2 regions of the Sphingopyxis sp. Q841 genome follow, and region 1 is predicted to be linked to the other one. Evidence: predicted binding sites of a transcription regulator. Region 1 holds the regulator's gene; the other holds the start of a gene.
The links. The regulator LexA, encoded in region 1, represses DNA repair genes until DNA is damaged. The targets are predictions, from matches to a motif close to GTTCCNCNCTTGTTCT.
Positions count from the first base shown of each region.

Region 2: the regulator LexA is predicted to act here: its motif matches at 2,166-2,181, upstream of recA (recombinase RecA).

Region 1 covers NZ_JBQSUM010000002.1:359,472-364,167, forward strand. Annotated here, with positions in the region: gene ACT17R_RS12135 (sensor histidine kinase) at 1-645, shown strand, start outside; gene moaC (cyclic pyranopterin monophosphate synthase MoaC) at 661-1,134, shown strand; gene ACT17R_RS12145 (molybdopterin molybdotransferase MoeA) at 1,131-2,321, shown strand; gene lexA (transcriptional repressor LexA) at 2,387-3,070, shown strand; gene ACT17R_RS12155 (hypothetical protein) at 3,191-3,766, opposite strand; gene gltX (glutamate--tRNA ligase) at 3,836-4,696, shown strand, end outside.
Region 2 covers NZ_JBQSUM010000001.1:368,583-373,278, reverse strand. Annotated here, with positions in the region: gene ACT17R_RS01915 (hybrid sensor histidine kinase/response regulator) at 1-1,788, shown strand, start outside; gene ACT17R_RS01910 (response regulator) at 1,781-2,134, shown strand; gene recA (recombinase RecA) at 2,257-3,333, shown strand; gene ACT17R_RS01900 (agmatinase family protein) at 3,540-4,355, shown strand; gene ACT17R_RS01895 (glutathione S-transferase family protein) at 4,368-4,696, shown strand, end outside.

The sequences.
Region 1 (4,696 bases):
CCGCTTGCCGCGATCCTCGGCTATGTCGAGACATTGCAGGACATGAACGACGAGGCCGATGCCCCGACGCGCAACCGTTTCCTCGCGATCATCGAGCGCGAGGCGCGGCGGATGCAGCAGCTCGTCATCGACCTGCTGTCGATCTCGCGGGTCGAAGCCGATCGCTTCCGCCGCCCGACCACCCCGGTCGATCTCGCCGCCATCGTCCGCCATACGCTCGCCCAGATGAAGGACAGTGCGGAGGCGCGGCCGCAGGACATTGTCGATCGCCTCGGCGACGCTGCACAGCCGGTGCTGGGCGACGCGGCGCAGCTCGGCCAGCTCGTCCACAATATCGTCTCCAACGCGATGAAATACGGCCGCCCCGGCACCCCGGTGACGGTCGAACTGACGCGCGAAGGCCGCCGCGTCCGTCTGTCGGTCCAGGACGAAGGCGAAGGGATCGCGCCCGATCACCTCCCGCGCCTCACCGAACGCTTCTACCGCGTAGACGAAGCGCGCAGCCGCTCGGTCGGCGGCACCGGGCTGGGGCTGGCGATCGTCAAGCACATCAGCGAACGGCATAACGGCCAGCTCGATATTCAAAGCGAAGTTGGTAAGGGCACACGCGTGTCCGTGTCCTTCCCGCTGTCCGAAGCGCACTGACAAAGGACCGCATCGATGACGAACCGACCAACACATCTCGACGAAAGCGGCGCGGCGCATATGGTCGATGTCGGCGCGAAGGCCGCGACCGGTCGGCGTGCCGTCGCCGGCGGCCGCATCACGATGACGCCCGAAGCGCTCGCCGCGATCCGCGCTGGCGACGCGCCCAAGGGCGATGTGCTGTCGACCGCGCGCATCGCCGGCATCATGGCGGCCAAGCGAACCGCCGAGCTGATCCCGCTCTGCCACCCGCTGGCACTGACCAGCGTCGCCGTGGACTTCGACTGGGAGGCCGATGGCATTTCGGTCCGTGCGACCGCCGCGACGACCGGGCCGACGGGGGTCGAGATGGAGGCGCTAACTGCCGCGTCCGTCGCATTGCTGACGCTCTACGACATGGCGAAGGCGCTCGACCGGGCCATGGTAATCGGCGATATCCGCCTGCTCGAAAAGAGCGGCGGCCGGTCGGGCGACTGGCGCGCCGCATGAGCGCGCTGCTCGCGGTCGAAGAGGCCCAGGCGCGGCTGCTGGCGCTGAAGCCGCCGCTCGGCGCCGACAATATCGGCGTGGCGCAATGCGCCGGGCGCTATCTTGCACAGGACGTCGTCGCTGGGCGCGACCAGCCCGCCGCGGCGCTGTCGGCGATGGACGGCTATGCGATCCGCTTTGCCGATCTGCCCGGTCCGTGGACGATCGCCGGCGAAGTCGCCGCCGGCACCGCGCCCGCCCACGCGCTCGGCCCCGGCGAAGCGATCCGCATCTTCACCGGCGCGATGCTGCCGGCCAATGCCGATACCGTGGTGGTGCAAGAGGATGTCATCGCCGATGGCGCGCGCCTGACGCTCACCGGCGATGGCCCCGCGTCGCGTGGACGCCATGTCCGCGCCCGGGCAAGCGATTTTGCAGCGGGAGCGCATTTGCTCACGGCGGGATGTCTCCTCTCTCCCGGCGCGCTCGCCGCCGCCATCATGGGCGGTGCGGGCGACCTGATCGTCGGGGGACGCCCGCGCGTCGCGATCCTGACGACAGGCGACGAACTGGTCGCGCCCGGGCGTGCGCTCGCGCCCGGCCAGATACCCGACAGCAACGGCACCATGCTCGCCGCGATGCTCGCCGCCGAACCCGCGGACGTCACGCCGCCACTGCGCGCGCGCGACGATCGCGGCGTTCTCGCCAATATATTGGGCGATATGGCGCGGCGGCACGATGTCATCGTTACCGTTGGCGGCGCGTCGGTGGGCGATCACGACCATGTCCGCGGCGCGCTCGACGATGCGGGCGGGCTGCTCGATTTCTGGAAGATCGCGATGCGCCCCGGCAAGCCGCTGATCGCCGGCCGGATCGGCGACGCGATCCTGCTCGGCCTGCCGGGCAATCCGTCCTCGGCGTTCGTGACCACGACGCTCTTTCTGCTACCGCTCGTCCGCTACCTTGCCGGGGCGGCCGCGCCGTTGCCGGAGGTCAGCCAGGCCCCCCTCGCGGTTCCACTCGGGCCCGGCGGGGCAAGGCGCGATTATCTGCGCGCGCGCCTCGACAAGGGACTGCTCACCCCCTGCGACGGACAGGACAGCGGCCAGACGCAACCGCTGATCTCTGCCAACGCGCTGATCGTCCGCGATATCGGCGCAGCACCCCGCGCGGCGGGGGAGCTTGCAAACTATATCGCGATCGCTTGACAAGTTCCGGTCTGTTCCACTATCGTTCCCCTTATGTCCGGCAACGCCATAATGGAGAACGACCGATGTTGACCGCGAAGCAGCATGAACTGCTCCACTTCATCCAGGAACGGCTCGACGCCAGCGGCATCTCGCCGTCGTTCGAGGAAATGAAGGAGGCGCTGGGCCTCAAGTCGAAATCGGGCATCCACCGGCTGATCAGCGCGCTCGAGGAACGCGGCTTCCTGCGCCGCCTGCCCAATCGTGCGCGTGCGCTCGAAGTGTTGAAGCTGCCCGATGCGGCCAAGCCCAAAACGCGGAGCGACAGTGACAATGTGGTGCCGCTGCGCAAGCCCGCACCGGCGCTGAAGCCCATCGCCGCGAACGACATTATCGAAGTGCCGCTGCACGGCAAGATTGCCGCCGGCGTCCCGATCGAGGCGTTTGAGGATTATAACCGGCTCGCCGTTCCCGCCGCGTTGCTCGGCGCGGGCGAACATTATGCGCTCGAAGTATCGGGCGACTCGATGGTCGAGGCGGGGATTTTCGACGGCGATTATGCGCTGATCCAGAAGGCGAGTACCGCGCGCGAGGGCGATATCGTCGTCGCGCTCGTCGACGGACAGGACGCAACGCTCAAATATTTCCACCGCGAAGGCCGGATGGTGCGCCTCGATCCCGCCAACAGCGCCTATGAACCGCAGCGTTACGAAGCCGATCGCGTTATGGTGCAAGGTCGGCTGTCGGGACTGCTTCGTCGTTACCACTAAGCTCGTGCGGGCGACGCCATGGATGCGTATCGCCCGCGCGCAGCGCCGAAACGAGCCGCGGCTTTGTGCCCAGATAGAGCACAAGGCCGCCGCTTTGTTCCAGCGTATCGCGGTCGATCGTCAGCCAGCGCGCGACGCATTCGCGCGGTAGCCAGCGTTCGCTGATGACCACATCGGCGGCGGCGCAGGCGGCCGCCATCTCCTCACCCGCGATCCGGTCGCGCCGTGCGCGGCGAGGATGACGCGCGGCGCATCGCCTCTGCCCTGTGTCCAGCGGCAGAAATCGCGATTGCAATCGACATGGTCGAGATCGCCGAGCGCAACGAGCGGCGTGTCGATCCCCGCCGCTTCGGCCATCGCGTCGCGTACGAAATCGCCGGCACGATCGCGCAGCATGGCATAGCCGCCGCCCGGCACGGCGGCCGCGATATGCCGCCCGTCGCCGGTCACGAGCAGGTCGGGGCGCGGCTGTGCGAGCAGCACCGCCATCCCCGCCATGGCACAAAGAAGCCCGATCCATTGCGCCGCGGTCGGCAAAGCGACCCACAGCGCGATCCCCGCGCCGAAGGCCACGGGAAGCCAGAGCGGCAGCCGCTCGCACTCGGTCTCCAGGCGCCTCTCGAGCGCCGCCGGCAAGGCGCCGAACCATGAAAGCGTTTGCGCGGCAATGGGCGTTTGAAGCGTGCTTGTCGCCATGCTAGGGGCAGCCCCGAAATCCGCCGCGGTCCCTGTTCGCGGCCGGCAGCCTGAGTGAAAGAGGCCAGAGTGGCAACCGAAAACAAAACCGAATTGGCAAAAGCGACCCCCGAAGCGACGGGCGCCGCCGTCGTCACCCGCTTCGCCCCCTCCCCCACGGGATATCTGCACATCGGCGGCGCGCGGACCGCGCTGTTCAACTGGCTTTTCGCACGCCATCACGGGGGCAAGTTCCTGCTGCGGATCGAGGATACCGACCGCGCACGCTCGACCGACGCCGCGATCGACGCGATTCTCGACGGGATGCAGTGGCTCGACCTCGATTGGGACGGCGAGACCGTCTATCAGTTCGCGCGCGCGGCACGCCATGCCGAGGTTGCACACGAGCTGCTCACCAAAGGCGCGGCCTATCGCTGCTATCTGACGCAGGATGAACTCGCCGCGATGCGCGCCGAAGCGCAGGAAAAGCGCATCCCCTTCCGCGTCCGCAGCCCGTGGCGCGACCGGGACGACGGCGATCCCGCCGCGCCGCACGTCCTCCGCCTGCGCGCGCCGCAGGACGGTGCGGTGACGATCCACGACCGCGTGCAGGGCGAGGTGACGGTCCAGAATGCCGAGCTCGACGATTTCATCCTGCTCCGCAGCGACGGCACCCCGACCTATATGCTCAGCGTCGTCGTCGACGATAACGACATGGGGATCACCCATGTCATCCGCGGCGACGATCACCTGAACAACGCCTTCCGCCAACTCGCGCTGATCCGTGCAATGGCGTGGCGCGAGCCGGTTTATGCGCACGTCCCGCTGATCCACGGCGCCGATGGCGCAAAGCTGTCGAAACGCCACGGCGCGCTCGGCGTCGATGCTTATCGCGACGAGCTTGGCTATCTGCCCGAGGCGGTGAACAATTATCTGCTCCGCCTCGGCTGG
Region 2 (4,696 bases), on a different contig from region 1:
CTGGTCAGTGCCGAGGGCCGGTTGCGCGTTGCCAATCAGGCATTTCTTTTGCGCGCGCTCGGCGAAGAGGATGCGCTGCATTATGCGGGGCGCGATGTCGCCGGTATGTTGCGGCTCGATGATGCCGGCGCGCTCTATTTTGCGCGTGAGGGCGATCGGGCAACGCCGGTGCGGATGCTGCAAATCCCGCTGACGCCGGCCGATACGCACGGGCCGATGCTGCTCGCCATGCTCGACGAGGAGATCGGACCCGCCGATCGCGGCACCGCGCAAAGCTATATCGAAACGCTGCTGTCACTGCTGCCCTTCGGGCTTGCGCTCGTCGATCGCGACGGGCGCTTTCTGTACATGAACCGCGCTTTCATGCGCGCCGCGGGCGTCGCCGATGGCAAGAGGCCGCGCTACCCCGGCGATCTTGTGGTCGGCGAGGACAAGGGACCACTCGCCGACATGATCCGCCGTCACAGCAGCGGGCAGCAGGTCGGCGGCGATCTCTCGATCCGGCTGGCCGGACAAGGCGACGAACCGGTGTCGATGCGCGTCGTCGGCGTGCGCGGGCTGGGCGAGGCGGCGGTTCTGCTTAGCCTCAAGGATTCGAGCGAAGAGTCGCGCCTCAAGCGGCAGGTGGCGCAGGCATCGAAGATGCAGGCGGTCGGCCAGCTTGCGGGCGGCGTCGCGCATGATTTCAACAATATCCTGACCGCGGTGCTCGGAAGCTGCGATCTGATGCTGATGCGGCACACGCCGGGCGACAGCGACTATGACGATATTCAGCAAATCCGTAGCAACGCCAACCGCGCGGCGAGCCTGACGCGGCAGTTGCTCGCCTTTTCGCGCCAGCAGACGTTGCGGCCGCAGATATTGCAGCTTCCCGACGTGATTTCGGAAGTGTCGCATCTGCTCAAGCGGCTGATCGGCGATACGGTGCAATTGTCGGTGCATCATGGCCGCGGGCTGGGTGCGGTGCGCGCCGACCCCGGGCAGCTAGAGCAGGTCATCATCAACCTTGCGGTCAATGCGCGCGACGCGATGCCCGGCGGCGGGACGTTGACGATCGAAACCTATCCCGTTTCCGCCGCTGAAGTTCGCCAGATGGGCAATGAATTCATGCCGCCCGCCGATTACAGCGCGCTGAAGGTCGGCGATACGGGGACCGGCATTCCGGCCGAAGTGCTGCCTAAAATTTTCGAACCCTTTTTCACGACCAAAGATGTCGGCAAGGGGACAGGGCTGGGACTGTCGACGGTCTATGGCATCATCAAACAATCGGCGGGCTTTATCTTTGCCGACAGCAAACCGGGCGCGGGGACCAGCTTCACCATTTACCTGCCGGTCCACCGAGCCGAAAGCGGCGTGCCGGCAACGCCGCCGCCGGCTGCGAAGGCGAAGAAAAGCCAGTGGGGCACCGGTACCATCCTTCTCGTCGAGGACGAGGATATGGTGCGGGCCGTCGCCGAACGGGCGCTGACCCGCGCGGGTTATACGGTCGTTACCGCTTCGCAGGGCGAAGAGGGGCTTGAACGCTTCGCCGCGATGGACAAGATTGACCTGGTGATCAGCGACGTTGTGATGCCGACGATGGACGGGCCGACGATGGTCCGCGCGATGCGCGCCAAGCGGGCGAACCTGCCGGTGCTGTTCATGTCGGGCTATGCCGAGGAGCAGTTGCGCCAGTCGATCAACATCGATGATGTCGCCTTCCTGCCCAAGCCCTTCTCGGTTGCGCAGCTTGCAGAAGCAGTATCGATGGCGCTCGACGATGCGGCGCATAGGGTGGGTCATGGCTGAAGACAGGTTGATCCTGCTTGTCGAAGACGATGTCCTGATCGGCATGATGCTCGTCGATATGTTCGACGCGCTCGGCTATCCCGAACCGGCGCAGGCGACGACCAACGAGGAAGCGCTCGCGGTAGTCGCGTCGCAGCCGGTGGCGGGCGCACTCGTCGATATCAACCTGGGCGACGAAAAGGGATGGCCGGTCGCCGATGCGCTGGCGGAGCGGGGGATTCCCTTTGCCTTCACGTCAGGCGGCGGCGACGTGATTCCCGCGCCGCATGCGAACCGCAAGCTGGTGACGAAGCCGTTCCGTATCGCCGAAATCGAGGCCGTTCTGGATGGTTTTTTCGGGGAATAGCGCGCGCCTCGCCGATAGCGCAAAAATATTTGTTCTCCACTTGTTCCTATAGAACAAATAGCGTACACAGCTCTGGCGTTGCGGTGGTTCTGCCTTCGCTCTAGAGCTGGAAAGGAACGGTCATGGCCGGACAATTATCACTCGTCGAATCGGGGAAATCAGTGAACAGCACAGACAGGCAGAAGGCGCTCGACGCCGCACTCGCGCAGATCGATCGCGCGTTCGGCAAGGGCTCGGTGATGAAGCTCGGATCGAAGGAAGCGATGCAGGTCGAGGCGGTCTCGACCGGATCGCTCGGGCTCGACATCGCGCTCGGCGTCGGCGGTCTGCCGCGTGGCCGCGTTATCGAAATCTACGGTCCCGAAAGCTCGGGCAAGACCACCCTCGCGCTGCATTGCATCGCCGAAGCGCAGAAGACCGGCGGAACCGCGGCTTTCGTCGATGCCGAACATGCGCTCGATCCCGTCTATGCGAAGAAGCTGGGCGTAAACATTGACGAGCTGATCGTATCGCAGCCCGATACGGGCGAACAGGCGCTTGAAATCGTCGATACGCTGGTGCGCTCGAATGCGATCGACGTGCTCGTCGTCGACTCGGTCGCCGCGCTCGTCCCGCGCGCCGAAATCGAAGGCGAGATGGGCGACAGCCATGTCGGCCTTCAGGCGCGCCTGATGTCGCAGAGCTTGCGCAAACTCACCGGCTCGATCAGCCGTTCGCGCTGCATGGTGATCTTCATCAACCAGCTGCGCATGAAGATCGGCGTGATGTACGGCAATCCCGAGACGACGACGGGCGGCAATGCGCTCAAATTCTACGCCTCGGTCCGCCTCGATATCCGCCGCACCGGCCAGATCAAGGACCGCGACGAAATCGTCGGCAACACCACGCGTGTCAAAGTCGTCAAGAACAAGGTCGCGCCCCCGTTCAAGCAGGTCGAATTCGACATCATGTACGGGCAGGGCATTTCGAAGATCGGCGAAATTCTCGACCTCGGGGTCAAGGCCGGTCTCGTCGAAAAATCGGGCGCCTGGTTCAGCTATGATTCGATCCGCATCGGTCAGGGCCGCGAAAATGCGAAGAATTTCCTGACCGAAAATCCCGAACTGATGGAACGGCTCGAAAAGGCGATCCGCAGCCGCACCGATGCGGTGGCCGAAGAGATGATGACCGGACCCGACGCGGACGACGACGATATCTAATCCGGATCCGGCGAGCCGTCGCAATACGGCTCGCCGGCGAACGGCGGCGGGTCCGTGCCTCTCCGGCACGCCTCCTTGGATCTGCCCGACCCCTCTCTTGGCAGGTCGGCCCGGCCGCCGTTGACCATGCCGCCGCTGACCATGCTGGCGGGGGCGTGTACCGCATCCCGGCTTGCGTGTTCAGGGGCAAGGACTACACAGGCTCGATGCCCGCGATCCGCCTTTTCGGTTTGCCGACCGACGTCAACAGTAGTTTCGAACGCGGCGCGGCGGGCGGGTCTGCGGCGATCCGTGCGGCGCTGCGCAGCGATCGCGGCAATATGGCAAGCGAGCTAGGTCCCGAAATCGGCACGGATATCGCCTTCACTGACGATGGCGACCTGCCGCTGACCGAGCATGTCGCACACGACGATGCCGCGATCCGGCGCCATGTCGCGATGCTGCACGAGGATGGCGAAATTCCGCTCGCGCTCGGCGGCGATCATGCGGTGACATTTCCGCTCGTCGAAGCCGCCGCCGCTTGTTTCGGTCCGCTCAACATCCTGCACATCGACGCGCATCCCGACTTGTACGACGACTTCGGCGGCAATCCGCGCAGCCATGCGTCGCCCTTTGCCCGGATATGCGAAGCGGGCCTTGCCGCGCGGTTGGTCCAGGTCGGTATCCGCACGTTGAATCGCCATTGCGCCACACAAGCCGATCGCTTCGGCGTCGAGATCGTCCCGATGGCGGGCTTGGTTCCCGAAGCGGTGCCGGTGCTGAGCGGCCCGCTCTATATCTCGATCGACCTCGACGGGCTCGATCCGTCGGCGGCGCCCGGCGTCGCGCATCCCGAGCCCGGCGGGCTGACAGTGCGCGAACTGCTCGCGGTGCTGCACCGGCAGTGCGCGCCGATCGTCGGCGCGGACATCGTCGAACATCATCCGGGCCGCGACATCGGCGGCGTGACCGCTATTGTCGGCGCCAAGCTGGTGCGCGAGCTGGCGGCGTTAATCGATCGCAACGGATATTGGCGCGGATAAGAGGAGAATGCGATGAGCCTGATCGTCCACCATCTGAACAACAGCCGGTCGCAGCGCATATTGTGGCTGCTCGAGGAAATCGGCGCTCCATTCGAAATTCGCCACTATCAGCGCGACGCCGTTACCAACCTCGCGCCGCCCGAGCTGAAAGCCGTCCATCCGCTCGGCAAATCGCCGCTGCTCGAGGACGACGGGCGGGTGATCCAGGAATCGGGCGCGATCGTCGAATATTTGTGCGAGCGCCATGGCGGTGACGCCTTGATCCCGCCGCGCGGCACCGACAATCATGTCCGGCACCTTGAGCTGCTGCACTTTGCCGAAGGTTCGGCCATGACTCCTGT